Bradyrhizobium diazoefficiens: one gene and its partner. The protein of the gene in region 1 interacts with the protein of each later gene in a pairwise test. Links are inferred from orthologs where the notes say so. Each region holds a gene or a part of one and is shown in the gene's direction. Other genes may lie near its edges. The genes, in order: JJB99_RS02435 and JJB99_RS21640.

Evidence for each region.
Region 2: the proteins of JJB99_RS02435 (region 1) and JJB99_RS21640 interact in binary tests that used the Escherichia coli proteins (3 or more experiments, as listed by UniProt). The link is inferred for Bradyrhizobium diazoefficiens from one-to-one orthologs.

What each region holds. Positions count from the first base shown.
Region 1 is NZ_CP067100.1:511,328-526,442, forward strand. The notes cover bases 7-3,555. They hold JJB99_RS02435 (2-oxoglutarate dehydrogenase E1 component), read left to right. Parts: upstream 7-385; coding sequence 386-3,355; downstream 3,356-3,555. Other genes in these bases: sucD (succinate--CoA ligase subunit alpha), read left to right, coding at 7-248; odhB (2-oxoglutarate dehydrogenase complex dihydrolipoyllysine-residue succinyltransferase), read left to right, coding at 3,495-3,555. Outside these bases: more of sucD, read left to right, coding at 1-6; more of odhB, read left to right, coding at 3,556-4,736; JJB99_RS02445 (SDR family oxidoreductase), read left to right, coding at 4,791-5,552; lpdA (dihydrolipoyl dehydrogenase), read left to right, coding at 5,610-7,010; JJB99_RS02455 (hypothetical protein), read left to right, coding at 7,045-7,575; JJB99_RS02460 (IS30 family transposase), read left to right, coding at 7,689-9,053; JJB99_RS02465 (DUF4337 domain-containing protein), read right to left, coding at 9,171-9,761; JJB99_RS02470 (tyrosine recombinase XerC), read right to left, coding at 9,883-10,848; JJB99_RS02475 (primosomal protein N'), read left to right, coding at 10,971-13,181; JJB99_RS02480 (IS481 family transposase), read right to left, coding at 13,377-14,531; JJB99_RS02485 (septal ring lytic transglycosylase RlpA family protein), read right to left, coding at 14,807-15,115. UniProt on the Escherichia coli protein: E1 component of the 2-oxoglutarate dehydrogenase (OGDH) complex which catalyzes the decarboxylation of 2-oxoglutarate, the first step in the conversion of 2-oxoglutarate to succinyl-CoA and CO(2).
Region 2 is NZ_CP067100.1:4,525,285-4,539,769, forward strand. Bases 7,312-10,230 are described here. They hold JJB99_RS21640 (ABC-F family ATP-binding cassette domain-containing protein), read left to right. Parts: upstream 7,312-7,799; coding sequence 7,800-9,662; downstream 9,663-10,230. Other genes in these bases: JJB99_RS21630 (sulfur globule protein precursor), read left to right, coding at 7,312-7,337; JJB99_RS21635 (hypothetical protein), read left to right, coding at 7,555-7,728; JJB99_RS21645 (alpha/beta fold hydrolase), read right to left, coding at 9,799-10,230. Also shown: purM (phosphoribosylformylglycinamidine cyclo-ligase), read right to left, coding at 1-4; JJB99_RS21600 (CDP-alcohol phosphatidyltransferase family protein), read left to right, coding at 160-702; JJB99_RS21605 (DnaA ATPase domain-containing protein), read left to right, coding at 828-1,505; JJB99_RS21610 (RNA degradosome polyphosphate kinase), read left to right, coding at 1,648-3,837; ppx (exopolyphosphatase), read left to right, coding at 3,853-5,355; JJB99_RS21620 (TerC family protein), read right to left, coding at 5,365-6,225; ndk (nucleoside-diphosphate kinase), read right to left, coding at 6,346-6,768; more of JJB99_RS21630, read left to right, coding at 7,080-7,311; more of JJB99_RS21645, read right to left, coding at 10,231-10,644; JJB99_RS21650 (2-hydroxycarboxylate transporter family protein), read right to left, coding at 10,883-12,205; leuD (3-isopropylmalate dehydratase small subunit), read right to left, coding at 12,277-12,885; leuC (3-isopropylmalate dehydratase large subunit), read right to left, coding at 12,882-14,300; JJB99_RS21665 (LysR family transcriptional regulator), read left to right, coding at 14,427-14,485. UniProt on the Escherichia coli protein: Genetic data indicate it may be involved in ribosome assembly or function.

The sequences.
Region 1 (15,115 bases):
CCGCCGAGGAAGACGCCGCCCAGTTCCTCAAGGACGAGGCGAAGCGCGGCCGCAAGAAGCCGATGGTCGGCTTCATCGCCGGAGTCACCGCACCTCCCGGCCGCCGCATGGGTCATGCCGGCGCGATCATCTCGGGCGGCAAGGGCGATGCCGGTTCCAAGACGGATGCGATGAAATCCGCAGGGATTACAGTGTCCCCGTCTCCCGCCCGTCTTGGCCATACGCTTGCCGAAAAGTTGAAAGGCTAATTCACTTCTTCGTACTTTTCCGGGCGAAGTTTCGCAGCAAATAGGGTAAATGGTGCCTGTCGCGCTGAGCCTCTGCCGGGGAGCTCAGCGCCAGCGCCGTTTGTTATGCGCGAACCAAAATCGCCAGGAACTCAAGTATGTCTCGCCAGGACGCGAACGCAGCCTTTGCCCTCTCATCCTTTTTGCAGGGCACCAACGCCACCTACATCGACGAAATCTACGCCCGCTACGAGAAGGACCCCTCCTCGGTCGACGCCGAGTGGCAGGAGTTCTTCAAGAGCCTCCACGACCAGCCCGCCGACGTCCGTAAGAATGCGGAAGGGCCGTCCTGGGAGCGCGACAACTGGCCGCTGACCCCGCAGGACGACCTCACCTCCGCCCTCGACGGCAACTGGGCGGAGGTCGAGAAGGCGGTCGGCGCCAAGATCGCCGCCAAGGCGCAGGCCAAGGGAGGCGATAAGGGGGCTGCGCTCTCCTCCGCGGACGTGCTCCAGGCGACGCGCGATTCGGTCCGCGCCCTGATGCTGATCCGCGCGTACCGCATGCGCGGCCACTTCCACGCCAAGCTCGATCCGCTCGGCATCGAAGCACCGAAAAACCGCGAAGAGCTCGATCCGCGCACCTATGGCTTCGTTGAGGCCGATTTCGACCGCAAGATCTTCCTCGATCACGTGCTCGGTCTCGAATACGCCACCTTGCGCGAGATCACCGCGATCTGCGAGCGCACCTACTGCCAGACGCTCGGCGTCGAGTTCATGCATATCAGCAATGCCGCGCAGAAGGCCTGGATCCAGGAGCGCATCGAGGGGCCGGACAAGGAGATCTCGTTCACCCGCGAAGGCCGCAGAGCCATCCTGATGAAGCTGGTCGAAGCCGAAGGCTTCGAAAAATTCTGCGACACCAAGTTCACCGGCACCAAGCGCTTCGGTCTCGATGGCGGCGAATCGCTGATCCCCGCGCTCGAGCAGATCATCAAGCGCGGCGGCAATCTCGGTGTGAAGGAAGTCGTGCTGGGCATGCCGCATCGCGGCCGCCTCAACGTGCTGACGCAGGTGATGGGCAAGCCGCATCGCGCCCTGTTCCACGAGTTCAAGGGCGGCTCGGCCAACCCTGATGCGGTCGAAGGCTCGGGCGACGTCAAATATCACCTCGGCGCCTCCTCGGACCGCGAATTCGACGGCAACCGCATCCATCTGTCGCTGACCGCCAACCCCTCGCATCTCGAGATCGTCGATCCCGTGGTGCTCGGCAAGGTCCGCGCCAAGCAGGACCAGCACGGCGATCCCCCTGACATGCGCATCTCCGTGATGCCGCTCTTGATGCACGGCGACGCCGCGTTCGCCGGCCAGGGCGTGGTTGCGGAATGCTTCAGCCTGTCGGACCTGAAGGGCTACCGCACCGGCGGCTCCGTGCACTTCATCGTCAACAACCAGATCGGCTTCACCACCTATCCGCGCTACTCGCGCTCCTCGCCCTACCCGTCTGACGTGGCGAAGATGATCGACGCGCCGATCTTCCACGTCAACGGCGACGATCCGGAAGCCGTGGTGTTCGCGGCGAAGGTCGCCACCGAATTCCGGCAGAAATTCCACAAGCCCGTCGTCATCGACATGTTCTGCTACCGCAGGCATGGCCACAACGAGGGCGACGAGCCGGCGTTCACCCAGCCGGTGATGTACAAGCGGATCGCGGCGCATCCATCGACGCTCGAGCTCTACGCCCGCCGCCTCATCAGCGAAGGCGTGATGACACAAGGCGAGGTCGACAAGGCCAAGGCCGACTGGCGCGCGCGGCTCGATGCCGAGTTCGAGGCCGGCACCTCCTACAAGCCGAACAAGGCCGACTGGCTCGACGGCAAGTGGGCGGGCTTCAAGATCGCCGACCAGGAAGAGGATGCGCGACGCGGCGTTACCGGCGTCGACATCGCCGCGCTGAAGGAGATCGGCCGCAAGATCACCAAGGTGCCGGACGGTTTCCGCGTCCACCGCACCATCCAGCGTTTCCTCGAGAACCGCGCCAAGGCGATCGACACCGGTGCCGGCATCGACTGGGCGACTGGCGAGGCGCTGGCGTTCTGCACGCTGCTCAACGAAAACCATCACGTCCGCCTGTCCGGACAGGATTCGGAGCGCGGCACCTTCTCGCAGCGCCACTCGGTCCTGATCGACCAGGAAGACGAGAGCCGCTACACGCCGTTCAACCATCTCGGCCACGAGCAGGGCCATTACGAGGTCATCAACTCGCTGCTGTCGGAAGAGGCGGTGCTCGGCTTCGAATACGGCTATTCGCTTGCCGAGCCGAACACGCTGACCCTGTGGGAAGCCCAGTTCGGCGACTTCGCCAACGGCGCACAGGTCGTGTTCGACCAGTTCATCTCCTCGGGCGAGCGCAAATGGCTGCGCATGTCCGGTCTCGTCTGCCTGTTGCCGCACGGCTATGAGGGCCAGGGACCGGAGCACTCCTCGGCGCGCCTGGAGCGCTATTTGCAGATGTGCGCGGAAGACAACATGCAGGTGGTCTATCCGACCACGCCGGCAAATTACTTCCACGTGCTGCGCCGCCAGCTGCATCGCGAGATCCGCAAGCCGCTGATCGTGATGACGCCGAAGTCGCTGCTGCGTCACAAGCGGGCGGTCTCGCGGCTCGAAGAACTCGCCAAGGGCACGACCTTCCACCGCATCCTCTATGATGACGCCCAGATGCTGCCGAACGAGGCGGTCAAGCTCGTTCCTGACGAGAAGATCCGCCGCATCGTGCTGTGCTCCGGCAAGGTCTATTACGACCTCTACGAGGAGCGCGAGAAGCGCGGCATCGACGACATCTATTTGATGCGGGTCGAGCAGCTCTATCCGGTGCCGCTGAAGGCGCTGGTGGCCGAGCTGTCCCGCTTCAAGAAGGCGGAAGTGATCTGGTGCCAGGAAGAGCCCCGCAACATGGGCGCCTGGCACTTCATCGAGCCCTATCTGGAATGGGTGCTGAACCAGGTGAACGGCGCGAGCCGGCGTCCGCGTTATGTCGGCCGCGCCGCTTCCGCCGCGACCGCGACTGGTCTGATGTCCAAGCATCAGGCGCAGCTGAAGGCGTTCCTGGACGAAGCACTGAGCTAATCGAAATTCCAATTGTCATGCCCCGCGAAGGCGAGGCATCCAGTACGCCGTGGCGTTCGTTCGATCCAAGATCGTCACGGAGTACTGGATCGTCCGCCTGCGCGGACGATGACGGCCAAAAACGATCGAGGAAAAGACCATGACTGAAATTCGTGTGCCGACGCTCGGCGAATCCGTCACCGAGGCTACCATCGGCCGCTGGTTCAAGAAGGCCGGCGACCCGGTCGCCGTCGACGAGCCCCTGGTGGAGCTCGAGACCGACAAGGTCACTATCGAGGTCCCGGCACCCTCCGCCGGCACGCTGAGCGAGATCATCGCCGCCGATGGCACAACCGTTGCTGTGGGCGCGCTGCTCGGCCAGATCACCGAAGGCGCCGGCGCTGCCAAGCCCGCGGCCGCTCCCGCCAAGCCTGCCGCTGCTGCTGCGGCGCCCGCGGCGCCGGCTGCTGCGCCCGCCGTGCCGAAGGCACCGCCGGCCGATGCGCCGCTCGCCCCGTCCGTCCGCAAGCTCTCCGCGGAGAGCGGCGTCGATGCCTCGACCGTTCCGGGCTCGGGCAAGGACGGCCGCGTCACCAAGGGCGACATGCTCGCCGCGATCGAGCGTGCGGCCTCGGCGCCGACCCCGGTCAACCAGCCCGCCGCCGCCGTGCAGGTTCGTGCGCCGTCACCGGCCGATGACGCCGCCCGCGAGGAGCGCGTCAAGATGACACGGCTGCGCCAGACCATCGCGCGCCGCCTCAAGGACGTGCAGAACACCGCGGCCATGCTGACGACCTTCAACGAGGTCGACATGACCAACGTCATGGCGCTGCGTGCGCACTACAAGGACGCGTTCGAGAAGAAGCACGGCTCCAAGCTCGGCTTCATGGGCTTCTTCACCAAGGCCGTCGTGCAGGCGCTGAAGGATATCCCGGCCGTCAATGCCGAGATCGACGGCACCGACCTGATCTACAAGAATTATTATCACATCGGCGTCGCCGTGGGCACCGACAAGGGTCTCGTCGTGCCCGTGGTGCGCGACTGCGACCACAAGTCGATCGCCGACATCGAGAAGGGCATCGCCGATTTCGGCCGCCGCGCCCGTGACGGCCAGCTCAAGATCGACGAGATGCAGGGCGGCACCTTCACCATCACCAACGGCGGCATCTACGGCTCGCTGATGTCGACCCCGATCCTGAACGCGCCGCAGTCCGGCATTCTCGGCATGCACAAGATCCAGGAGCGCCCGATGGTCGTCGGCGGCAAGATCGAGGTCCGCCCGATGATGTATCTGGCGCTGTCCTACGATCACCGCGTCATCGACGGCAAGGAAGCCGTCACCTTCCTGGTTCGCGTCAAGGAGAGCCTGGAAGATCCGGCGCGCCTGGTGCTCGATCTCTGATTCCTGATGCTCTGCGAGCGCCGTCGCGACTGACGCGGCGGCGCGTGTCGAACCATGGAGGCGCGCGTGACGGATAAAGTCGTTGTCATCACCGGCGGCAGCCGCGGCATTGGCCGTGCGACCGCGCTTGCGGCGACCGCGCGCGGCTACCGGGTCGTCGTGGGCTATGCCAGCAGCAAGCAGGCTGCCGACGAAGTGGTCGCACAGATCGAGGCCAGCAACGGCAAGGCCATCGCGGTGAAATGCGATGTCGCCGAGGAAGGCGACATCCTCGAGCTGTTCAAGCAAGCCGACAAGTTCGGCACGTTAGCGGCCCTCGTCAACAATGGCGGCATCGTCGGCAAGAGCGGCGTGCGCGTCGACGAGATGTCGGCCGAGCGCATCCAACGCGTGATGGCGGTCAACGTCACCGGCTCGATCCTGTGCGCGCGCGAAGCCGTCAAACGCATGTCGACCAAGCACGGCGGCAAGGGTGGCGTCATCGTCAATTTGTCATCGGTCGCTGCCAAGCTCGGCGCGCCCAATACCTATGTCGATTATGCCGCCTCCAAGGGCGCGATCGATTCCTTCACCATCGGCCTCGGTTACGAGGTCGCCAGCGAAGGCATTCGCGTCGCCGGCATTCGCCCCGGACTGATCGACACCGAAATCCACGCCGCCGGTGGCGAGCCCGACCGCGCCCATCGTCTGGCCCATCTGGTGCCGATGAAGCGCGTCGGTAGCGCAGATGAAATCGCCAACGCCATCGTCTGGCTGATCTCGGACGAGGCGTCCTATGTCACCGCAGCCATTCTCGATGTGTCCGGCGGACGCTGACGCGCCGCGCGGACGCTGACACATCCTCATCACGCTAAACTCACGGGACCTTCTCTCATGGCTACCTACGATCTCGTCGTCATCGGCACCGGACCGGGCGGTTATGTCTGCGCGGTGCGCGCCAGCCAGCTCGGCATGAAGGTCGCCGTGATCGAAAAGAACGCCACGCTCGGCGGCACCTGCCTCAATGTCGGCTGCATGCCGTCCAAGGCGCTGCTGCACGCCTCCGAGATGTTCGAGGAAGCCGGGCACTCGTTCGCCAAGATGGGCGTCTCCGTTTCCGCGCCGAAGCTCGATCTGCCGGCGATGATGAACTTCAAGCAGCAGGGCATCGACGGCAACGTCAAGGGCGTCGAGTTCCTGATGAAGAAGAACAAGATCGACGTGCTCAAGGGTACCGGCAAGATTTTGGGCACCGGCAAGGTCGAAGTCTCCGCCGATGGCAAGTCGCAGGTCGTCGAGACCAGGAACATCGTGATCGCGACGGGCTCGGACATCGCGCGTCTCAAGGGCATCGAGATCGACGAAAAGCGCATCGTCTCCTCGACCGGCGCGCTGTCGCTGGACAAGGTGCCCGGCAAGCTCCTCATCGTCGGCGCCGGCGTGATCGGCCTCGAGCTCGGCTCGGTCTGGCATCGCTTGGGCGCCGACGTCGTCGTTGTCGAATTTTTGGACCGTATCCTGCCCGGCATGGATGGCGAGATCGCCAGGCAGTTCCAGCGTATTCTGGAAAAGCAGGGCTTTTCGTTCAAGCTCGGCGCCAAGGTCACGGCCGTCGATACCTCAGGCAAGACGCTGAAGGCGACGGTCGAGCCTGCCGCCGGTGGCACTGCCGAGACGCTGGAAGCCGACGTCGTGCTCGTCTGCATCGGCCGCGTGCCGTACACCGACGGTCTTGGCCTCAAGGAAGCCGGTGTCGCGCTCGACAATCGCGGCCGCGTCCAGATCGATCCGCATTTCGCCACCAGCCTTAGGGGCGTCTATGCCATCGGCGACGTCGTCGCCGGTCCCATGCTCGCGCACAAGGCCGAGGATGAAGGCGTGGCCGTTGCGGAGATCATCGCGGGCCAGGCCGGCCACGTGAACTACGACGTTATCCCAGGCGTCGTGTATACCACGCCGGAAGTGTCCTCCGTCGGCAAGACCGAGGAGGAGCTGAAGCAGGCGGGCGTCGCCTACACCGTCGGCAAGTTTCCCTTTACCGCCAACGGCCGTTCCAAGGTCAACCAGACCACTGATGGCTTTGTGAAGATTCTCGCAGATGCGAAGACCGATCGCGTGCTCGGCGTGCACATTGTCGGCATCGAGGCCGGCGAAATGATCCACGAAGCCTGCGTCCTCATGGAATTCGGCGGCAGTGCAGAAGATCTCGCCCGCACCTGCCACGCGCATCCGACCCGCTCCGAGGCCATTAAGGAAGCCGCGCTTGCGGTGGGCAAGCGGGCCATCCATATGTAGCTACGCGCCCAGCGCCGAATCGGGCGGGAAACATATGCTGCGCCGCCTTCTTCAACCGGTCTGGGTCCTGCTGGCGATCATCTTCCTGATCGAAGCCTGGCTGTGGGACCATCTCGAGCCGATCGTTGCAAAGGTCGTCGCAGCCATTCCGCTCGCGCGCTTCAAGCAATGGCTCACGGAGCGCGTCGATGCGCTGCCTCCGGCCATGACGCTGATCGTGTTCGTGGTGCCGATCATCCCGCTGTTTCCGCTCAAGCTGATCGGGCTGTATTTGCTCACCCATGAATACTGGCTGACCGGCGTATCCACGTTCCTGTTCGCAAAGCTGCTCGGCGTCGGCGTCACCGCCTTCGTGTTCGACGTCACCCGCGACAAGCTCTTGGAGATGCGCTGGTTCGAGCGGCTGTATGAGCTCGTCTTGAAGCTGCGTGCAAAGGCGCACCTGCTGGTCGACCCGGTCAAGCAGCGGATCAGGGAGCTGATCAGCGGTAATGGCGAAGGCTGGTCCGCCCGCACGCTGCGCTTGATCCAGCGTTTCAGAAAGAGCGTGCACGAGGCGCGCTGAGCGTCCGCCGCAGACTCGCTTTCGCCACACACTCGCCGTCATCGCCCGGCTTGACCGGGCGATCCAGGGCGGCTTCAACCGCTCGTCGCAACACTTCAGCAAAGGAGGTTGCGATGGAGAACTATGTGCGATCAGGTCGGCCCCGAGAGGCGCTACGAAGGCATTACAGACCGTTCTGGGCTGCGATTGCTTCGGGACGATCGAGCGAGGATGCTGCGGTTGAGGCCGGGGTGTCGCCGGCGATCGGAGTACGCTGGTTCCGGAGGGCAGGCGGTATGCCGCCAACACATTTATCGCGGTCGTCCAAGCCTGCATCGGAGCGCTACCTCTCGTTCGCGGAACGTGAGGAGATTGCCATCTTGCGTGCACAGGGTCATGGGGTGCGAGCGATCGCTCGTCGGCTCGATCGGCCTCCATGCACGATCTCTCGTGAACTCCGGCGCAATGTGGCGCGCCGCCACGGTGCTCCAGAGTACCGAGCGACCACAGCACAATGGCACGCTGATCGGTCTGCCCGACGGCCCAAGTTGGCGAAGTTGGCCGTCAATCCGGCCCTGCGGGATTATGTGCAGGACAGGCTTGCCGGTATGATCGCCAAGCCGGACGGGGAACTCCTCGTTGGCCCGAAGGTCGTGTGGAAGGGACGCCGGGCTGTGCATCGGCAAAACCGACGCTGGGCGAGGGCATGGAGCCCCGAACAGATTTCTCGGCGACTTCGGCTCGACTTTCCCGAGGATGAGGCGATGCGCATCAGTCACGAGGCGATCTATCAGGCGCTTTATGTGCAGGGTCGAGGAGCTTTGCGCCGCGAACTGACGGCCTGCTTGCGCACCGGGCGGGCATTGCGGATGCCGAGAGCGCGCGTCCGTAAAGGCCGAAGCTTCATTCCTTCCGAGATCATGATCAGTCAGCGTCCGGCGGAGGCCGCTGATCGCGCGGTGCCGGGCCACTGGGAAGGTGACCTCATTATGGGTCTGGGAAGCTCCGCGATCGGCACCCTGGTGGAGCGTACGACCCGTTTTACCATCCTGTTGCATCTGCCGCGTATGACGGACCAGGAACGGGAAGCTGGGGTGAAAGGATCTGCACTCGCCGGACATGGCGCTGAAGCCGTGCGCGACGCCATCACCCGCGCAATCTTCACCATGCCCGAGCAACTGCGCCGGTCGCTGACCTGGGATCAAGGAGCTGAGTTGGCTCAGCATGCACGTCTGAGAATTGACGCAGGCGTGCAGGTCTACTTCTGCGACCCTCATAGCCCATGGCAGCGCGGCACCAACGAGAACACCAATGGGTTGCTGCGCCAGTACTTTCCCAAAGGGACCGATCTCAGCATGCACAACGCCGATGACCTTGAGGGCGTCGCTCTTGCTCTCAATACCAGGCCTAGGAAAACCCTAGGCTGGAAAACACCAGCGGAAACTCTCGACCAATTGCTCCGAGTGAGCGATACACAGCGTGTTGCGACGAGCGATTGAATCCGCCCAGTACGCCGTGACGGCAGTGATGGAGCCGATAGGCCGCGGCGTCCTGGATGCCCCGCCTTCGCGGGGCATGACACTGTTTGTGTGGCGGCGCGTGTACCGCCTCAACCCTCAATGCAAATGCAGCAGATGCGGCCACCACAGGCCAAGCGCGGTCATGACGAGGCCGGCGAGCGTCAGGACGCCGCTGACATAGGCGAGCGCGATCATGCTGGTGATGATGGTGGCCGAGGCCAGCACGATGCCGATCTGGAAAGCGGCGGACGCCAGCTCGAAGTGATGGTATTTCGCGGTCGCCTCGTCGCGCTCGTGCTCGGCGTGCTTGGCCTTCTCGGCGAGCTGCTCGGTGCCTTCGCCGGTCTCGGGCTCGGAACGGTAGCGCTGCGCGGTCTTGGTCCAGTCGTCGATCTGCTTCTGCAGTGCCGCCTTCTGGGCGTCGTCGGCCGTACCAGCCAGCGTGAGCTTGCCCTGTTCGGCCGCGGTCGCGACCACGGTGCGGCGGATGCTCTTGGCCTGGAAGAACGCCCAGAGATTGGCGGCCTCGACGTTCTTGCTGATCGATTCGGTCTGCGCGCCCTTGCCGAGCGTCTCCGAGATCGCCAGGAACAGCGCCAGCACGGCAATCAGAAGGGCGATCTTCTTGTTCGAGCCGGACGCGTGTTCGGCGTGCTCGGCATGCTCCATGCTTTCATGTGCGCTCATCAATCCCTCCTGCCTGTTTATCAACGATTGACCGAACCGTGCGACCGGCGCAAGAGGCACGCAGGCTGTGACAGCTTCATGTCAGGATTCGGCGGCAATTGCGCGCCGGTTCAGCGTCCGTTCACCGCCGCGGATGCGCGCTGGCATAGACTTCCAGCAGCCGCTCGGAATCGATGCCGGTATAGACCTGCGTCGTCGAGAGCGAGGAGTGGCCGAGCAATTCCTGGATGGCGCGCAGATCGCCGCCGCGTGACAGTAGATGCGTGGCAAAGGAATGGCGCAGCGCGTGCGGCGTCGCGCTGTCGGGCAGGCCGAGCGCGCCGCGCAGCCGCTCCATCGCGAGCTGGATGATGCGCGGGCTCAAGGGGCCGCCGCGCGCGCCGACAAAGATCGGGCCCTCGGCGGGCAGTGGATACGGGCACATCGCAACGTAGTCCTGCACCAGCGCCAGCACGTTTTGCAGCACCGGCACCATGCGGGTCTTGTTGCCCTTGCCCGTCACGATCAGCACGTCGCCTTCGCCGGGCCGCGGCACCTCGCGGCGCTTCAGGCCCAGCGCCTCGGAGATGCGCAGGCCCGATCCATAGAGCAGCGCCATCACGGCGGCGTCGCGCAGCAGGATCCAGGTCTCGCGGTCCTCGCCGGCGCGCTCGTCGGCATCGGCAAGGCGCTTGGCCGATGCCATCGGCAGCGGCTTTGGCAGGCTCTTGGCGACCTTCGGCGCGCGGATGGCCGTGAGTGCGCCGACCTTGCCCTTGCCCTCGCGCTCGAGGAAGCGGCCGAACGAGCGCAGGCCCGCCAGCGCGCGCATCAGCGAGCGGCCGGCGATGTCGTCGGCGCGGCGCATCGCCATGAAGGCACGGATGTCGGTGGCTTCGAGCGCGGCGAAGCGCGCCAGCGTCACGCGCTCGCCCCAATGGCTGCAAAGGAAATCCAGGCACTGCCGCAAGTCGCGGCCATAGGCCTCGAGCGTCTTCGGCGACAGCCGCCGCTCGGCGCCGAGATGCGCCAGCCAGCGCGTCATCTCCTGCGCGATCGAGGGATCGGCGCTGGCGAGCTCGATTTGGGGGGCGGCCGCTTTGCTCATGCGCTCTGGACGGAATGATTCCGCACAGTATATCGCATCACACCCGTTTATCGTTCGCTAAGGCCGCCTCGGGCCGCTAGCCTGAACGCCCAAGGTTCCGATTCTCCCTCCAAAGCCCATTGATGGATCATTCGTCGCGCAGCAACGCCGCCCCCGCCACCGCGACCCGCATGGTCGACGTGCTGGTGCCGGTCGCGCTCGACCAGACCTATTCCTACAAGGTGCCGCGCGGGATGGAGCTGAAGGCCGGCGATCTCGTCGGCGTGCCGCTCGGGCCGCGCGAGGTGCTCGCCGTGGTCTGGGCCGAAAACGCCAATCCGGATCCGCGCCTGCACAACCGCCTCAAGGAGGTCAGCGAGAAGCTCGACGTCCCGCCGCTCAAGCCAGAGCTGCGCCAGGTCGTCGACTGGGTCGCGAATTACACGCTGAGCCCGCGCGGGATGGTGCTGCGCATGTGCCTGCGCATGGGCGAGAACCTCGGCCCCGAGCGGGTCCGCGCCGGCGTACGCTTGACTGGTGATCCGCCAAAACGGCTGACGCCGGCGCGGCAGCGCGTGATCGAGCTGTTGTCGGACCGGCTGCTGCACGGCAAGTCGGAAGTCGTCAAGGAGGCCGGCGTTTCCGCCGGCGTGATCGACGGCCTCGTCGACGAAGGCACGCTGACGGTCGAGCCGATGCCGCCGCCTCCGCCGCCACCTAGCCCCGATCCGGATTTTGGCCGGCCGGATTTCACACAGCTGCAGCGCGCCGCGGTCGATACGATGCGCGCCCTTGCGGCCAACGGCACCTTCCACGTCGCGCTGCTCGATGGCGTCACCGGCTCCGGCAAGACCGAGGTCTATTTCGAAGCGGTCGCTGAAGCGATCCGCCGCGGAAAACAGTCGCTGATCCTGATGCCGGAGATCGCGCTCACCGGCCAGTTCCTCGACCGCTTTGCGCAGCGCTTCGGCGTGCGCCCGATCGAATGGCACTCCGAGCTGACGCCGCGCACCCGCGCGCGCAATTGGGCAGCAATCTCCGAGGGCTCAGCGCCGGTCGTGGTCGGCGCGCGCTCGGCGCTGTTTCTGCCTTATGCCAACCTCGGTCTCATCGTGGTCGATGAGGAGCACGATCAGGCCTACAAGCAGGATGAGGGCGTGCATTACCACGCCCGCGACATGGCGGTGGTGCGCGCGCATATCGCAAAGATCCCGGTCGTGCTGGCCTCGGCGACGCCCTCGGTCGAATCCGAGGTCAATGCGCGCAAGAACCGCTATCAGCGCATTGCGTTGCCCTCGCGTTTCGGCGGCCAGCACATGCCGCATATCGAAGCCATCGACATGCGCCGCGAGCCGCCCGCGCGCGGCCGCTATATCTCGCCGCGGCTTGCTGGCGAAATCAGGACCGCGATCGAGCGGCGCGAGCAGGCGCTCTTGTTCCTCAACCGCCGCGGCTACGCACCGCTGACGCTGTGCCGCGCCTGCGGCCATCGCTTCGCCTGCACCATCTGCGATGCCTGGCTGGTCGATCACAGATTCCGCCAGCGCCTCGTCTGTCATCATTGTGGCTTCTCGGTGCCGCGCCCGCATATCTGTCCGAACTGCTCGGCCGAGGAATCGCTGGTCGCAGTCGGTCCCGGCGTCGAGCGTTTGCAAGAAGAGGCCGCCGCGCTGTTCCCCGAAGCGCGCACCATGGTGCTGTCGAGCGATCTCATCACCTCGATCGAGACCATGCGGAGCGAGCTCGCCGAGATCGCGCAGGGCCGCGTCGACATCATCATCGGCACGCAGCTCGTGGCCAAGGGCCACAATTTTCCGCGGTTGAATCTGGTCGGCGTGGTCGACGCCGATCTCGGCCTCTCCAACGGCGATCCGCGCGCGGCGGAACGCACCTGGCAATTGCTCAACCAGGTGATCGGCCGCGCCGGCCGCGAGCAGGGCCGCGGCGTCGGCTATCTCCAGACCCACCAGCCCAATCATCCCGTGATGAAAGCGCTGATCGCCTGCGACCGCGAGGCCTTTTACGACAGCGAGATCGATCTGCGCGAGAAGACGCTCTATCCGCCGTTCGGACGCCTCGCGAGCCTGATCATCTCCGCCGGCGACCGCCCGAGTGCCGAAGGTTTTGGCCGCCGCCTCGTGACGCTCGCGCCGCGCGACGAGCGCGTGGTGGTGCTGGGCCCGGCGGAAGCCCCGCTCGCCGTCATCAAGGGCCGCTACCGCTTCCGCATCCTGGTGAAATCGGCGCGCGGCTTCGATCTCTCGGACTATTTGCGCAACTGGCTCGCGGTCTGCCCGAAGCCGACTGGCAATCAAAAGCTAGAGGTGGACGTCGACCCGCAGAGCTTTTTGTAAGGACTGCCGCCGCGAGGCACCCTGCGCTCCCTCCCCCCTTGTGGGGGAGGGCAGGGGAGGGGGTAGCCCCGGAAAAGGTGTGAGTGAGAGCCACAAGATGCTTTTAGGCAATCGAGGGAATCCCCGTGTGGCACCCCCCTCTGTCCAGCGGATGGATGGGTAACAAAACAGACCGGATGGATAGGTAACAATCGTTCATGGTTTGGTCGGCTGCGGCGCTGCGCTAGCGCAGCGCCGCAGCCTGCGTGTTTTCTGGTCGATGATGCCGATCGGTATGTGGAAGAAGCGCACTTGCCATTGCCCATCGGCGGCCTCCTCGACGGCAACGGCCTCACCAATGAGAGCGCTGGAGATGTGAATGAGTTCGCCGCGCCACTTGATCTCGCCGTTGGAGCGGACCTGGCGCACCGCGGCTTCGGCTGGATAATCCGGCTCCGGAAGCCGCCTCGGCATCGCACGAGACGAAGGCTGATAGACGCTGGCAGGTGGGCGCTGGCCAAGTGACTCGTGCGGTCGTTCTTCGTTGTAGTCGCGCACGAATGCCGCGAAGCGACGAGCCTGCGCGGCCTGGGTCGGCGGCGGCGGCTGCATGGCCTCCAGAAGCGTGAGGTGAAAACGCTCGTGGCGGCCGTTCTGCTGTGGATGGCCGGGATCAATCCGTTCATGGCGGATGCCAAGCTTGATCCACCATACCGACAGTGCCGTCAGGCCCGTGGTTCCGGTCGAGGCGAACGGCGAGCCGTTGTCGGAGCGGATGATCTGCGGCAAGCCGTACTCGCGAAACGCCCGCTCCAGCAGCGGTTGGCACTCGGCATGTTGCGTGCTGCCCGTCGCCGCCAGGCTAATCAAATAGCGGCTGAAGCCATCGGTCACCGTGAACGGTTCAACGCGAGATCCGTCGCCCAGGCGGATCCAGCCCTTGTGATCGAGCGCCCATACATGGTTGGCATGCTGAGGCACCGTCAGTTGCCCCATGCGCGGCGGCGCACGCCGCCGGGTCCGACGGTTGCTCACCAGTCCCGCCCGTTTGAGAATCCCGCCCGCCGTCGAGGCCGACGGCCAATCGACGTCCCCTTGGCGAGCCTCAAGTTTGCTGACGATCTTGCGCGGTCCCCAGCTCGGCCGCTCAAGCCGCAGCCCCACAATCGCATCCACGATGTGCTGTGGTGTCGCCCGTCCATGAACCCGCGCGGCATGGGAGCGATCCGCCAGCCCGGCAGGTCCTTCCAACCGGTAGCGCTCCAGCCACTTATAACCGGTCTTGCGGCTAATCTCGTAGCGCTCGCAAAGCTCCGTCATCGTCCACAAGCCGGTTCGCTGATCCGAGATGAAGCGAACTCGTTCGTCCATTGTACAGCTCTCCCGCCAAGGCATCGGCTGATCCTCCCAGCCGACAGAGAACTGTCACCCATCCATCCGGTCTACTCTGTTACCTATCTATCCGGTCTGGACACCTCCCTAACCCTCCCCCACAAGGGGGGAGGGAACGCAGCCGTGTGCTTCACTCACTTCATTGCAATAACGGAAGAACAAAAAGCCCGCGGTCCCCCAAGACCGCGGGCTTGTTTCACGCGTGCATCAAACTGATGAAAACTGCGCGTGTGATGTAAGGCGCGTCGAACGCCTTAGGAGACGACTTCCGCGGTGACGCGGCCGACACCAGCACCGGTGAGGCCGATGGCACGCGCGGCGCCCGTGGAGAGGTCGAGGACACGGCCGCGCACGAACGGGCCACGGTCGTTGACGGTAACGATGACGCTCTGGCCGCCATGGGTGACGCGCAGCTTGGTGCCGAACGGCAGCGAACGGTGCGCCGCGGTCAAGGCGTTCTGGTTGAAGCGCTGGCCCGACGCGGTCCGGCTGCCGGACTCGTTGCCGTAGTAGGAAGCCATGCCCGAGAAGCTGCGGCCGGTGCCGGAGGACGGCGTCATCGC
Region 2 (14,485 bases), 4.0 Mb from region 1 along the record:
TCATGCCCGATTTCCAGTGGGTTTGCGGCTGGTTACGTCGAATTCCGGGGACGCGCAATGGCAAGCGTGGCGCCCCGCCCTATACTATGTAGAGATATCAACCGGTTCGGCCTCTTGGAGGCCGGATTCGAAGTCAGGTCGGGTGCCGGGAAGCGCCGTGTGAGTATTCCGAACGTCATTACCCTGGGCCGCATCATGCTGGTCCCGATCATCGTCTGGGCCATCGTGTCGAGCCAAATGGAGGTCGCGTTCGCGGTCTTCCTGATTGCCGGCATCAGCGACGCCGTCGACGGCTTCCTGGCCAAGCGCTTCAACATGGCGAGCGAGCTCGGCGCCCTGCTCGACCCGCTCGCCGACAAGGCGCTGCTGGTGTCGATCTATCTCGCGCTCGGCATCTGGGGCGACATCCCGCGCTGGATCGTGATCCTTGTGGTGTCACGCGACATCATGATCGTGGCGGCGGTGATGGTATCCTGGCTGTTCGACAAGCCGGTCGAGATGAAACCGTCGAAAGTATCCAAGCTAAACACAGTCGCCCAGGTCGCCTATGCGGCCCTGGTGCTGGCGGCGCTTGCCTTCGGCTTCAAGCCGGCGCCCTATGATATGATCCTGATGGGATTGGTCACGGTGTTCACGCTCTCTTCCGTGTCGCTCTATCTCGTCGAGTGGCTGCGGCACATGAGCACGATCGACGGCAAATGAGCTGGGACTTTGTGAGTCGAGGACTTGTGAGTTGAGGACTTGGCCCCCGCAAAAGGCCAACTCCCGCTCGATCAAATCGAATCTCATCAAACGCAGCCGGCGCGCCGGCATGGAGCAAAGCAAGCGTGGCAGGCCGCGTTCATCCCCGACAATTGGCGTTTTCGCTTCCGCATGCGGAGAGCCTGAGCCGGGACAATTTTCTCGAAGGTCCGGCCAACGCCGCTGGCCTTGCGTTGATCGACGGCTGGCCGGAATGGCCGAACCGGATCATGTGGCTGACCGGCCCGGAAGGCAGCGGCAAGAGCCATCTCGCCGCGATCTGGGCCGAGCTATCAGGCGCCCGCTCGACCATGGCCGATACGCTGACTGCCGCAGACGTTCCGGGCGCGCTCGCCACCGGCGCGCTGGTGGTCGAGGATCTCAAGGCCGGGGATTTTGACGAGCGTGCCCTTTTCCACCTCATGAACCTTGCCCGCGAGGACGGCGCCTACGTCCTCTTCTCCGGACGCGAGGTGCCGGCATCGCTCGAGATCGAGCTGCGCGACCTGCGCTCGCGCCTGCGCGCCGTGCCCGTGGTCCAGCTGCTGCCCCCCGACGACCAGCTGTTCCGCGGCCTGATCGTCAAGTTCTGCGCCGACCGCCAGCTCACGGTGGACGAGAGCGTGGTCAGCTACCTCGCCACCCGCCTGGAGCGGTCTTCGGCCGCCGCCCGGCAGGCGGTGGAGTTGCTCGACAGCGAGGCCCTCCGGCTCGGCCGTCCCGTCACGAGGGCGCTGGCCGCGGAGCTGCTCCGGGATGCCTGAGGTGCCCGCTCCGACCAGGGCCGCTTGACGCGGCGGGCGGCGGAACATCAATGTCATCGAAACGTCATCGCACTAACACATGCTCCCGCCGGTTTTTGCGCATAAGTCGCAAAGTGGGGCGAACTGGATGGATCGACTTCTCATGGAATCAGCGCAAGCCGTTGAAACTAAAGAAAAAGCTCCCGAGGCCGAAGGCCTGCCGGCGATCGCCTCAAGCCCCGAGCGGTTCATCAATCGCGAGCTGTCCTGGCTGCATTTCAATCGCCGCGTTCTCGAGGAATCGGTCAATCCCAGCCATCCCGTGCTGGAGCGGGTGCGATTCCTGTCGATATCGGCGAATAACCTGGACGAGTTCTTCATGGTCCGCGTCGCCGGCATCAAGGCCCAGGTGCGCGAGGGCATTGCCGAACGTGCGCCTGACGGCCTGACGCCGTCTGAGCAGCTCGCGCTGATCAACCGCACCGTCTCCCAGCTCGCCTCTGACCAGCAGGCGATCTGGCGCGATCTGCGCGCCACACTGGCCGATGTCGGCATCGTCCTGGTCGACGGCAAGGACGTCACCAAGGCGGAGCGGACCTGGATCGAGGACTACTTTCTCAACAACGTGTTCCCGCTGCTGACGCCGCTCGCGATCGACCCGGCCCATCCCTTCCCGTTCATTCCGAGCCTCGGCTTCACCATGGCGCTCCAGCTGACGCGGGAGGCCGACGGCAAGCAGATGAACGCGCTGATCCGCATGCCCGGCAAGATCGACCGCTTCATCCGCCTGCCCGCCGAGGGCAAGGTGCGGCTAATCTCGCTGGAGCAGGCCACCGGCCTGTTCATCAACCGCCTGTTCCCCGGCTACAATCTGCACGGCCAGGGCGCCTTCCGCATCATCCGCGACTCCGAGCTCGAAATCGAGGAAGAGGCCGAAGACCTCGTCCGCCTGTTCGAGACCGCGCTGAAGCGCCGCCGCCGCGGATCGGTGATCCGGCTCGAGATCGACGGCAAGATGCCGGAGGAGCTGCGCAGCTTCGTGCAGCACGCGCTGTCGGCGGCCGATGACGAGGTGTTCCTGGTCGACGGCGTGCTCGCCATGAACGAGCTCTCGCAACTCACCCGCCTCGACCGGCCCGACCTCGAATTCACCCCCTACGTGCCGCGCCATCCCGAGCGCGTGCGCGAGCACGGCGGCGACATCTTCGCCGCGATCCGCCAGAAGGACCTCATCGTCCATCATCCTTACGAATCCTTCGACGTGGTCGTGCAGTTCCTGCAGCAGGCCGCGCGCGACCCTGATGTCGTCGCGATCAAGCAGACGCTCTATCGCACCTCCAACAACTCGCCGATCGTGCGCGCGCTCGCGGAGGCTGCCGAAGCCGGCAAGTCCGTCACCGCCCTGATCGAGTTGAAGGCGCGCTTCGACGAGGAAGCCAACATCCGCTGGGCGCGCGACCTCGAGCGCGCTGGCGTGCAGGTGGTCTACGGCTTCCTCGAATTGAAGACGCACGCAAAGCTCTCGATGGTGGTGCGCCGCGAGGGCGGCAGTCTCACCACTTACGTCCACACCGGCACCGGCAATTACCATCCGGTCACCGCACGCATCTACACCGACCTCTCCTATTTCACCTCCGATCCGACCATCGGCCGCGACGCCGCGCGCGTATTCAACTTCATCACCGGCTATGCCGCGCCGAGCGATCTGGAGAAGATGGCGGTGTCGCCGCTGACCTTGCGCAAGCGCATCATCGAGCACATCCAGGGCGAGACTGCGCATGCGCAGCACGGCCGTCCCGGTGCGGTCTGGATGAAGATGAATGCGCTGGTCGATCCCGACATCATCGACGCGCTCTATGAAGCCTCGCAAGCCGGCGTGCAGGTCGAGCTCGTGGTGCGCGGCATCTGTTGCCTCAGGCCCGGCATCCCCGGTCTGTCGGAGAATATCCGGGTCAAGTCGATCATCGGACGCTTCCTGGAACACGGCCGAATCTACTGCTTCGGCATGGGTCAGGGCCTGCCGAGCGCGAAAGCGGCTGTGTATATCTCCTCGGCCGACATGATGCCGCGCAACCTCGACCGCCGCGTCGAGGTGCTGTGTCCGCTGCAAAATCCCACGGTGCATCAGCAGGTTCTCGAACAGATCATGGTCGCGAATCTGAAGGACAATGAGCAGAGCTGGCAATTGTTGCCGGACGGGTCCTCAACGCGTATGAAGGCCGCGAAGGGCGAGGAGCCTTTCAACGTGCACAACTACTTCATGACAAATCCGAGTCTGTCTGGCCGTGGAAAGTCGCTCAAGGAATCCTCGCCGCGCCGCCTCACGCGCCGTAATGAACGTCATCAATCCTGATCCGGGACCGTCGACGTGAAGCGGCCGCGCAAGCGCGGCTCGAGCGTCGCGGTCATCGACATCGGCTCCAACTCGGTCCGTCTCGTCGTCTATGAAGGACTGACGCGAAGCCTCATTCCGATCTTCAACGAGAAGACGCTGTGCGGCCTCGGGCGCGAGGTGCAGAGCACGGGCCTGCTCGCGCCTGACGCGGTCGACAAGGCGCTGACGTCGCTGAAGCGATTCCGTGCGCTGTGCCGCGTGATGCAGGTCGGCCGCGTGTTCGCGATCGCGACCGCGGCCTGCCGCGACGCCTCCAACGGCCCGGACTTCATCGCCAAGGCCGAGCGGATCTGCGCGGTGAAGATCGAGATCCTGTCCGGCCCGCGCGAGGCGCGGCTGTCGGCGCTCGGCGTGATCTCCGGCATCCATCATCCCGACGGCATCGTCGGCGATCTCGGCGGCGGCTCGCTCGAACTGATCGACGTGCGCAAGAACAGAGTGCGTAGCGGCGTGACGCTGCCGCTCGGCGGCCTCGCGCTCCAGGACCTCGCGCACAAATCGATCAAGCGCGCCGACCGCATCGTGCGCGAGGAGATCGACGAGGTCGAGCTGCTCGCCGCGGGCCGCGGCCGCACCTTCTACGCCGTCGGCGGCACCTGGCGCGCGCTCGCGCGCATCCACATCATCCAGAGCGGCTATCCGCTCCAGGTGATGCACGGCTATTCGATTCCGGCCGCCGAGGCGCTCGACTTTTCTCGCCGGCTGCGCCGTCTTGCCGCCAGCAACACGCTCGCCGACATCGAGGTCGTCGCCGATGCCCGCCGCCCGCTCCTCACCTATGCAGCGCTGGTGCTCGAGCACATCATCCGCGTGGCAAAGCCAAAGACCATCGTGTTCTCGACCTTCGGCGTGCGCGAAGGCCTGCTGCACGAGAAGCTGACGGAGTCCGAGCGCAACAAGGACGGACTGATCTGCGCCGCCGAGGAGCTGAACCAGCTGCTGTCGCGCTCGGCCAGACACGCCCGCGAGCTGATTGCCTGGACCGACCGCCTGGCGCGCGTGGTGAAGCTGCGTGAGACGCCGGAGGATCGCCGCCTTCGCCACACCGCCTGCCTGCTCTCCGACATCGGCTGGCGCGTGCACCCGGATCATCGCGGCGAGCAGACGCTGAGCCTCGTCGTCAACGCCAATTTCGGCGCGATCACCCACACCGAACGCGCCTTCGTCGGCCTGTCCGTGTTCTATCGCTATGCGGGCTTAAGCGAAGAAAACCAGCCGCCGGCCACCACGCAGGAGCTGCTGACGCCAGCCCAGCTCGATCGCGCCCGCCTGCTCGGCGCGGCGTTCCGCGTCGCGCATCTGATCTCGGCCGCGCGTCCGGGCGTGCTGCCGGCCACCCATTTCCGCAGCCAGGACCGCAATCTGATGCTGGTGTTCGAGCACCGGCTCGGCGACATCGTCGCCGACCGCGTCGGCAGCCGCTTCCGCCAGCTCGCCCGCCTGATCGGCCGCAACGGCTCGATCGTGCGGCGGTAGATTAGAGAACTATTCCGCCGACGCCTTGGCGTGGCGCTCGGAGGATTCGAGTGCGGCCTGGCCGAGACTGCGCCGGCGCCAGATCGAGCCGACGACCAGCACGACGACGACGCCGAGCGCTGCGCAGAAATATTCGCCGCCTGCCCCGCCATGGGCGAATTGCGGCGGGATATGCAAGCTGGCGAGCATGCTGTCCAGCGAGGCGCCCAGCGGGCCGTCCAACAGGGTGTGCAGCTTCGGCGCGACGCCTGGGTCGGTCGCGATCACCTCGCCCGCGATCCAGCCGAGCAGCGCCGCACCGGCCCAGACCAGCACCGGCAGCTTTGCCAACAGCGCCATGATCAGCGCCGCACCGGCGACGATCAGCGGCACGCTGATGGCAAGGCCGAGGATCAGCAGCGGCACGCTGCCATTGGCGGCAGCCGCGACCGCAATGACGTTATCCAGGCTCATGACGATGTCGGCGACGACGACGATCTGCACCGCCTGCCACAGATGCGAGGCGGACTCGACGCCCTCCTCGTCCTCGTTTTCGGGCACCAAGAGTTTTGCCGCAATCACGATCAGCGCGAGACCGCCGACGAGCTTGAGATACGGCAGCTCCATCAGGCTCGCGACGATGCCGGTGAAGATGATCCGCAGCAGCACGGCCGCGCCGGCGCCGAGGGTCATGCCCCAGAGCCGGTGCCGCGGCGTGAGGCCGCGGCAGGCGAGCGCAATCACCAGCGCGTTGTCGCCGGAGAGCAGGATGTTGATCCAGATGATCTTGCCGAGCGCAATCCAGAAGGTCGGTTCGGACATCTCGTTGCGGAACTGGGTGAAGAATGCCCCGATCGTAGCGGGATCGAAGATCTGCCAGAGCCAGTTCACAATCAGTCCTTCCCCGTCGACTTAAAGCATGATCCGGAAAAGTGCGAAGCGGTTTTCCGAATGCTCAAACAATAGCCTAAAGCGCGATGACCTTCATCGCGCTTTAGGCTGGCTGACGGATCAGCCGACGATCTCGTTGCCCGAGAAGAACTGCGCGATCTCGATCGCGGCGGTCTCCGGCGCATCCGAGCCGTGCGCCGAGTTCTCGCCGATCGACTTTGCGTAGAGCTTGCGGATGGTGCCGTCGGCCGCCTTGGACGGATCGGTCGCGCCCATCACGTCGCGATACTTGGCGACGGCGTTCTCGCCTTCCAGCACCTGGACGACCACCGGGCCCGAGGTCATGAACTCGACCAGTTCGCCGAAGAACGGGCGCGCCTTGTGCACGGCGTAGAAGGTCTCGGCCTGTTCCTTGGTCATGCGGATGCGCTTCTGCGCGACGATGCGCAGGCCCGCCTTCTCGATCACGGCGTTGACGGCGCCGGTCAGGTTACGCGCGGTGGCGTCGGGCTTGATGATCGAGAACGTGCGTTCGATGGCCATAATCTTGTCCTTGAGAAGAAAGCGGTGGTTCGGAGTTGCCGGGCTTATATCGGCGCCTTCGCCGGACGGCAAGCGACCCCCAAGGCGCCCCCACAGGCGCTTCGCCACAGGCGCCCGGCCTCCTATTCCAACATGAATTACAACAATTTCACCCAGATGAACCCAATCTGAAACCCCCGTCAGGGTTCGGTTCAGCTTCACAGGCGTAACGTTGGGCCTATCGAAACCAAAGCCCGATCATCGGGCAGACCGTTTCGGCGGCCTTTTCATCGGCGCGATAGCCCCGCGCCGGCAGTTTTGAGGAGATCACCATGTTGAGGAAACTTTCGCTTGCCGCCGTCACCGCGGTTGCGCTGGGTGCCGCGCTGGCACCGACCTCCGCCTCCGCTCACTGGCATGGCGGCTGGGGCTGGCACGGTGGCGGCTGGCATCACGGCTGGGGCTGGGGTGGACCGCGCTTCTATGTCGGCGCCCCGGTCGTCGCCTACGGCTATGGCGGCTGCTATGTGCGCCGGCTGGTCCCGACCCCATGGGGACCGCGCTGGCGGCTGATCAACCGCTGCTACTGAGCCCGACAGCACCTTTCTCGAGGTACCTTCCCCCAGGGTACCTTCTAAGCGAAGCCCCGGCGTTCCCCCCTGCGCCGGGGGCTTTGTATCTGCGCCGATACTGCGCGAGTTCATGCAATTTTGACGAGAATACCGGGAATGCCCCGCGGTCGGCGAAACTATTTTGGCGGCAATGACTTGGTACCGTGTCGTTACCTGGAGCACACGGAACCGCGCAATGGCTGGGCCTTTTGCCAATGACAGCGAACACATCGACCGGCGCACCAGCCGCTCGATTTGCGACGCCGTGGGCGAACGGCTGCAGCAGAGCATCCGCCCCGACCCTCGGCTGCCGACGCATCTCGAGCAGCTCCTCGATGAGCTGAGGCGGCGCGAGCGCGATCCGCACTGATGTGATTCGCGAAGCGTAGCCCTCACCGAAAAACGGGTTGCGTTCGAGGCGCCTTGCGGTGACAAGGCCGCATGCTTGCCATCACCGACCTCTCCATCCGCCTCGCCGGACGCCTTCTGATTGACCAGAGTTCCGTGCAGATCACGCCCGGATCGCGCGTCGGCATGGTCGGACGCAACGGCACCGGCAAGTCGACCCTGTTCAAGGTGATCCGTGGCGAGTTCGCGGCCGAGCACGGCTCGGTGACGCTGCCGCCGCGCTGGCGTGTCGGCAGTCTCGCGCAGGAAGCACCGAACGGCCCGGAAAGCCTGATCGCGGTCGTGCTCAAGGCCGATCTCGAGCGCGACGCGCTGCTGCGCGAGGCCGAATGCGCGACCGACCCGCACCGCATCGCGGAGATTCAGACCCGGCTCGTCGACATCGACGCACATTCGGCGCCCGCACGTGCCGCCGCGATCCTCTCCGGTCTCGGCTTCTCCGCCGCCGATCAGCTTCGTCCCTGCGCGGAATTCTCCGGCGGCTGGCGCATGCGGGTTGCGCTCGCTGCGACGCTGTTCGCCGCCCCTGACCTCTTGCTGCTCGACGAGCCCACCAACTATCTCGACCTCGAAGGCACGCTGTGGCTGGAGGACCACCTCGCGCATTATCCGCGCACGGTGATCGTGATCAGCCACGACCGCGACCTGCTGGAAAGCTCGGTCGACCAGATCCTGCATCTGGAGCGCGGCAAGCTCACGCTCTACAAAGGCAGCTATTCCTCGTTCGAGGAGCAGCGCGCCGCGCGCGAGCTGCTCGATGCGAAAGCCGTCAAGCGCCAGGAAGCCGAACGCGCCCGCCTGCAAGCCTTCGTCGACCGCTTCAAGGCCAAGGCTTCGAAAGCGCGGCAAGCACAGTCCCGTGTCAAAATGCTGGAGCGGTTGAAGCCGATCACGGCGCTGGTCACCGAAGACGTCCGCGAGATCACCTTCCCCGCACCTGAAAAAATTCTGTCGCCGCCGATCATCGCGGTAGACAACGCCTCTGTCGGCTACGACCCGGCGACCCCGGTGCTGAGCCGCGTGACGCTCCGCATCGACAATGACGACCGCATCGCGCTGCTTGGTGCCAACGGCAACGGCAAGTCGACCTTGGTCAAGCTGCTCGCCGGGCGGCTCGCGCCATTCTCCGGCAAGGTGACGCGCGCCGACAAGCTGTCGATCGCCTATTTCGCGCAGCACCAGCTCGACGAATTGAACGAGGACGCCTCGGCCTACGACCACGTCCGCAAGCTGATGGGCGACGCGCCCGAGGCAAAAGTGCGGGCACGCGCCGGCGGGATCGGCTTCTCCGGCAAGGCCGCCGACACCAGAGTGGGAAAACTCTCGGGCGGCGAGAAGGCGCGGCTGCTGCTGGGACTTGCCACCTTCTTTGGCCCCAACATGATCATCCTGGACGAGCCGACCAACCATCTCGACATCGACAGCCGCGCCGCGCTGGCCGAGGCCATCAACGAATTCCCCGGCGCGGTGATCATGGTCTCGCACGACCGCTATCTGATCGAGGCCTGCGCCGACCGGCTCTGGATCGTCGCCGACCGCACCGTGACCAATTATGACGGCGATCTCGACGAGTACCGCCGCCTGGTACTGTCCGCGCGCAATGCGGAAGCCTCTCCGCGCGAGCGCAGCGCTGCGAGCGAGAAGCCGCAGCGCCCGAAGCCGGACAATCGCGGCTCACTGAGGAGGCGCATCGCCGAAGCCGAGGCCGAGATCGCCCGCGTCAGCGACATCATCGCCAAGATCGACACCGCCCTCGCTTTGCCCGACATTTTCACCCGCGATCCCAAGCAAGCCGCGCAGCTGTCGAAGGCGCGCGCCAATGCCGCCGACGCGCTGGCGCGCGCGGAGGAACAATGGCTTGAGGCGAGCACGCAGTTTGAGGAGGCGGCGGGGTAACGCCTCGGCAGTGAGCCCCGCACCAGCAAACTGGAGAAACAACCCCATGCAAAGTACAGGTATTTTTATACCGACAAGTTAAGGATTGAACGAGATTGGCTTTGCAGGGCTGGCGGCGCCCACCGCGGCTCTGCGATCAGGTGAAAAAAGCGTTGAGCTTCTCTACCAATAGTTCCGGCGCTTCTTCCGGCAGATAGTGACCGCAGGGCAGGCTTTCGCCTCGGACGTCGTTGGCCTTGGCGCGCCATGTATCGAGTACATCGTAGCTCGATCCGACGACGCCCTTTGCGCCCCACAGCACCAGCAGCGGACAACCGATCTTGCTGTCGGAATCGGCTTCATCGTGGATCAGGTCGATTCCGGCAGCGGCGCGATAGTCCTCGCACACCGCATGCAGGGTCTCGCGGGTGTAGCAGCGGCGGTACTCTTCGAAAGCAATCGGGTCGATCGCGCCGGGCGTCTTGTTCTGCTTGTTGATATGAGCCTGCAGGTAGAACTCGAGATTGTTGCCGATCAAGGTTTCCGGGAGCGGCGCCGGCTGAATGAGAAAGAACCACCACATGTAACGCGTGGCGAACTCCTTGTTCACCTTGGCATACATCGTCGCGGTCGGCGCGATGTCCAGCAGAACGGCCTTGGAAACGGCATCCGGGTGATCATGCAGGAGGCGATGGAGAACGCGCCCGCCGCGATCGTGGCCCACCGCCTGGAAGCGGTCAAAACCGAGCGCGCGCATCACCTCGACCTGATCCCGCGCCATCTCGCGCTTGGAATATCCGATACTGTCCTTGCCGCCTTCGGGCTTGCTCGAGTCGCCGTAGCCGCGCAAATCAGCCAGCACCACGGTGAATCGCTCTGCAAGCGTGGGGGCCACCTTGTGCCAGCACGCGACTGTCTGCGGGTGTCCGTGCAGCAGCAGAAGCGGCGGTCCCTCGCCTTTCACGAGCGTATTGATCTCGGCCCCACTCGTCTTGAGGCGCATCTGGCGAAACCCTGGCAGCAGCTTTTGAATCTGGTCCGTGTTCACGGCATTATTCTCCTGAGCAAGAGCCTCGGGTGCCAGCATTGCCGAACCGAAGGCACCCGTTGTCAGCGCCATCGACATCAAATGGCGGCGCGTCAGCCCGATCTTCGATGGATCGGCGTGCGATTGGGCCTGTTCGAAGTCACGCATGAGAGTCTCCCTGGAATATTTGTCGCGAACGAAGGCGCGGCCTCTATCAAGACATCGATTTCATCAACAGCGTCGCGATCACGATCATGATCGCGCCGCCGACGCGGGTGGAGATCTGGGCGAATGCCATCAGGCCCATGCGATCGGCGGCGCCGAGAATGGCGACATCACCGGTCCCGCCGAGGCCCGAGTGGCACGCGGTCACGATCGCCGCCTCGACCGGATACATGTTCAGCCACTTGCCGACGAAGAATCCCGACGCGATCATCGCCAGAACGGCGGCCGTGCAGATCATGATGTAGCCGGGATTGAAGGACGCGACGAGTTGCTGCCACGACACCAGCAGCGTTCCCATCGCGACCAGGATGGCGAAGGTCAGGTTGGTCGACATGAACTTGTTGATTTGATAGGCGCCGAGCTCCATCTCGGCCGGCAGGATCCTGGCCAGCTTCAGTGCCACCGCCGCGATGATCATCATGATCGGACCGGGAATCCCCGTCACCGGCGCCAGCACCATTCCGAGCACGAACAGCGTGGACGACAGGACGATGCCCGCGCCGAGCAAAGCGAGATCGATCGGCTGGTCCGGCCGCGCTTCGCCGAGAATGTCATCGTCTCCCGTCCTGACCAGCATCCCCCTCCCATTGAGATTGCCGCGCTTCTCACCAAGCCGAGCCAGCAGGCCCGCGCTGACGATCGCGACGACATTGCCGAGAAGAGCCGCCGGCACCATCTGCGCAACGAGCTCGGCCTGCGGCCGCTGCAACATCTCCGCATAGGCGATCGAGAGCGGCAGGACGCCTTCTGCAAGACCGCCACCAAGGATCGGAATGATGACGAAGAAGAACGTGTCCTTCGGGCTGTGACCGAACAGCAGCCCCATGGCGATCCCCGCCGAGACCGCCGCGATCGTACCGACCAGGAGCGGGACGAACATGCGAATGAAGCCTTGAACGAGGACGCGATAGGGCATCCCCAGGATCGAGCCCGCGACCAGGCAAGCAATGAAGAAATATTGGAAGTTGGCCGTGCGGAACGTGGTCGTGATCGCCTTCAGCGCTGCGTCGGGCATCAGACCGTAGCTCACCAGCGCCGACGGCACGAACAGGCAGAGGATGGCCGTGCCGCCGATCTGCTTCAGGACCGGTATGGTCTGGCCGAGCTTGCCGAGCAGGAAGCCAAGCAGCATCAGGACCAATAGACCGCCGATCACATCGTTCGGCAGCTTGCCGAAATGGACAGCCGCTGCACAGACGAGCGCGGCGGCGAGGTAGATGCCGCCGGGCAACGGACCGATCTTGAGGCGGGCAAGCTTCACCGGAGCAGCAGCCTCCGGCGCTTCAGCCGGGCGATATGTCGTGTCTACCAAGGGTCCCTCCGCTGTTTGTCATTGATTTATTCGTGGCGCGGCGATCAGCGCCGCGCGCGAGGTCGTGCAGGTCAGACGATCCAGGGATTCTCCGTGCGATGCCGCGCCTCGAAGGCGCGGATATCGTCGGCGAAGACAAGCGTAGAGGCGATGAAATCGCGGCCCGTCAGAAAGGCTTCCTTCCTCGCCGGCTCGATGTCGAACACGATCGCGCGGCGGCCGCGGTCGAATTGGATCGTCTGCGCCGTAAGGTCGATCGTGACGTCGTTGCGCGAGCGGTCGGCCACGACGGCGGCGAGCCCGACTACGACGCCGGCCTCGAGAGCGATCGTCAACAGACCGTTATTGGCGCAATTGTCGTTGAAGATGCCGGCAAAGCTGGTGCCGATGAGTGCGCGGATGCCGAGCTGCTGAAGTCCCCACACCGCATGCTCGCGGCTCGAGCCGCAGCCGAAATTCGGGCCGACCACGAGAAAGCAGGCGTCGCGATAGCCGTCCTGGTTCAGAACGAAGTCCGGATTGGGCTTGCCGCCGCTAAAGCGCAGCAGGTTGAAAGCGCCCTCGCCGAGCCCGCTGCGGTCCACGCCCTTGAGGAACATTTTCGGCATGATGACGTCGGTGTCGACGTTCGGCGCCATCATCGGCGCGGCCACGCCCGTGACCTGATCGAACGGCGTCATTGGCGCAGCCCTCCCAGCATCGAGCGAACGTCGGTGATGCGCCCGGTGACGGCTGCCGCCGCCACCATCGCCGGGCTCATCAGATGCGTGCGCGCGCCAGGTCCCTGGCGGCCTTCGAAGTTGCGGTTGGTCGAGGAGGCGCAGCGCTCTCCAGGCCTCAGCACGTCGTCGTTCATCGCAAGGCACATCGAGCAGCCGGATTGGCGCCATTCCACGCCGGCGTCGATGAACACCTTTGCAAGCCCCTCCGCCTCGGCCTGCGCTCTGACCTGGGTGGAGCCGGGCACGACGATCGCGCGCACGCCGGCCGCGACGCTGCGGCCGCGAAAGATTGCGGCTGCATCGCGCAAGTCTTCGATGCGCGAATTGGTGCAGGACCCGATGAAGGCGAAGTCGATCGGTATGGATTGAATGGGCGTGCCCGGCGTCAGGCCCATATAGCTCAGCGCGCGCGTGGCCGCGGCCTTGCGATCGGGCCCACCCACGGGATCAGGCACACTGTCGGTGACCGCGATCGCCTGGTCGGGACTCGTGCCCCAGGTCACCAAGGGTGCCGCCTCGGATACGTCGAGCGTGACCTCGCGGTCGAACCGGGCATCGGGATCCGAGGCCAGTGCCAGCCAGCTCCTGGCCGCCCGCTCCCACATCTCGCCCTTCGGCGAGCGCGGACGGCCTTCCAGATAGTCCAGCACTTTCTGATCCGGCGCGATCACGACACCACGCGCGCCCGCCTCGACGATCATGATCGACATCACGATCCGGCTCTCGACGCTCATGTCCGAGACGATGGGACCACTGAACTCCACCGCGTATCCGGCGGCGCCGTCGGCACCGATCCGCCGGATCACCTCCATGACGATGTCCTTGGAGGTGAGGCCGAGCGGCGTACGGCCGGTCAACTGCACGCGCATCGTCTTGAGCCGGCGATAGCGGACCGTCGAGGTCGCGAGATAATGCTCGATGTCGGACGTCCCGATACCGTAGCCGAGTGCACCGAACGCTCCATAGGCCGTGCTGTGGCTGTCGCCGGCCGCGATCACCATGCCCGGCATGACCAGTCCCTGCTCGGGGGCGACGACATGCTCGATGCCCTGGCGCGGATCGAGGATGTCGAAATATTCGATGCCGAAATCCCGGGCGTTCTCGGCGAAATAGTCGACCTGCCGTGCCGCCGCGCCATCGGGCATCGCGCGGGTGCGCCGGGCGGACGTGGGATTGACGTGGTCAACCACCATCAACGCCGCCTTCGGATTCCAGACCTTGCGTCCGGCCGCGCGCAAGCCGGCGAAGGCTTGCGGACTGGTATATTCGTTGAGCACCGTGCGGTCGACATAGAGCAGCACGAGACCGCGATCATCGAGATTGCGGACGACATGGGCGTCGACCAGCTTGTCGTAAAGCGTGCGCGCGGCCATCGCGCTTTCCTCCGGGAGAACTCTTTGCTCAAGGTGCCGCCCGCGGCACTGGAAATCCAATGTCGTGTTCTGATATCGTTATGCAGAGCATGCATAAGCGATGCGGAGCTGGCCGGAGGCGATGTCATGGAGATTAATTGGCTGCACGATTTCATCGCGGTGGCGACCACGCGCAGCTTCTCGCG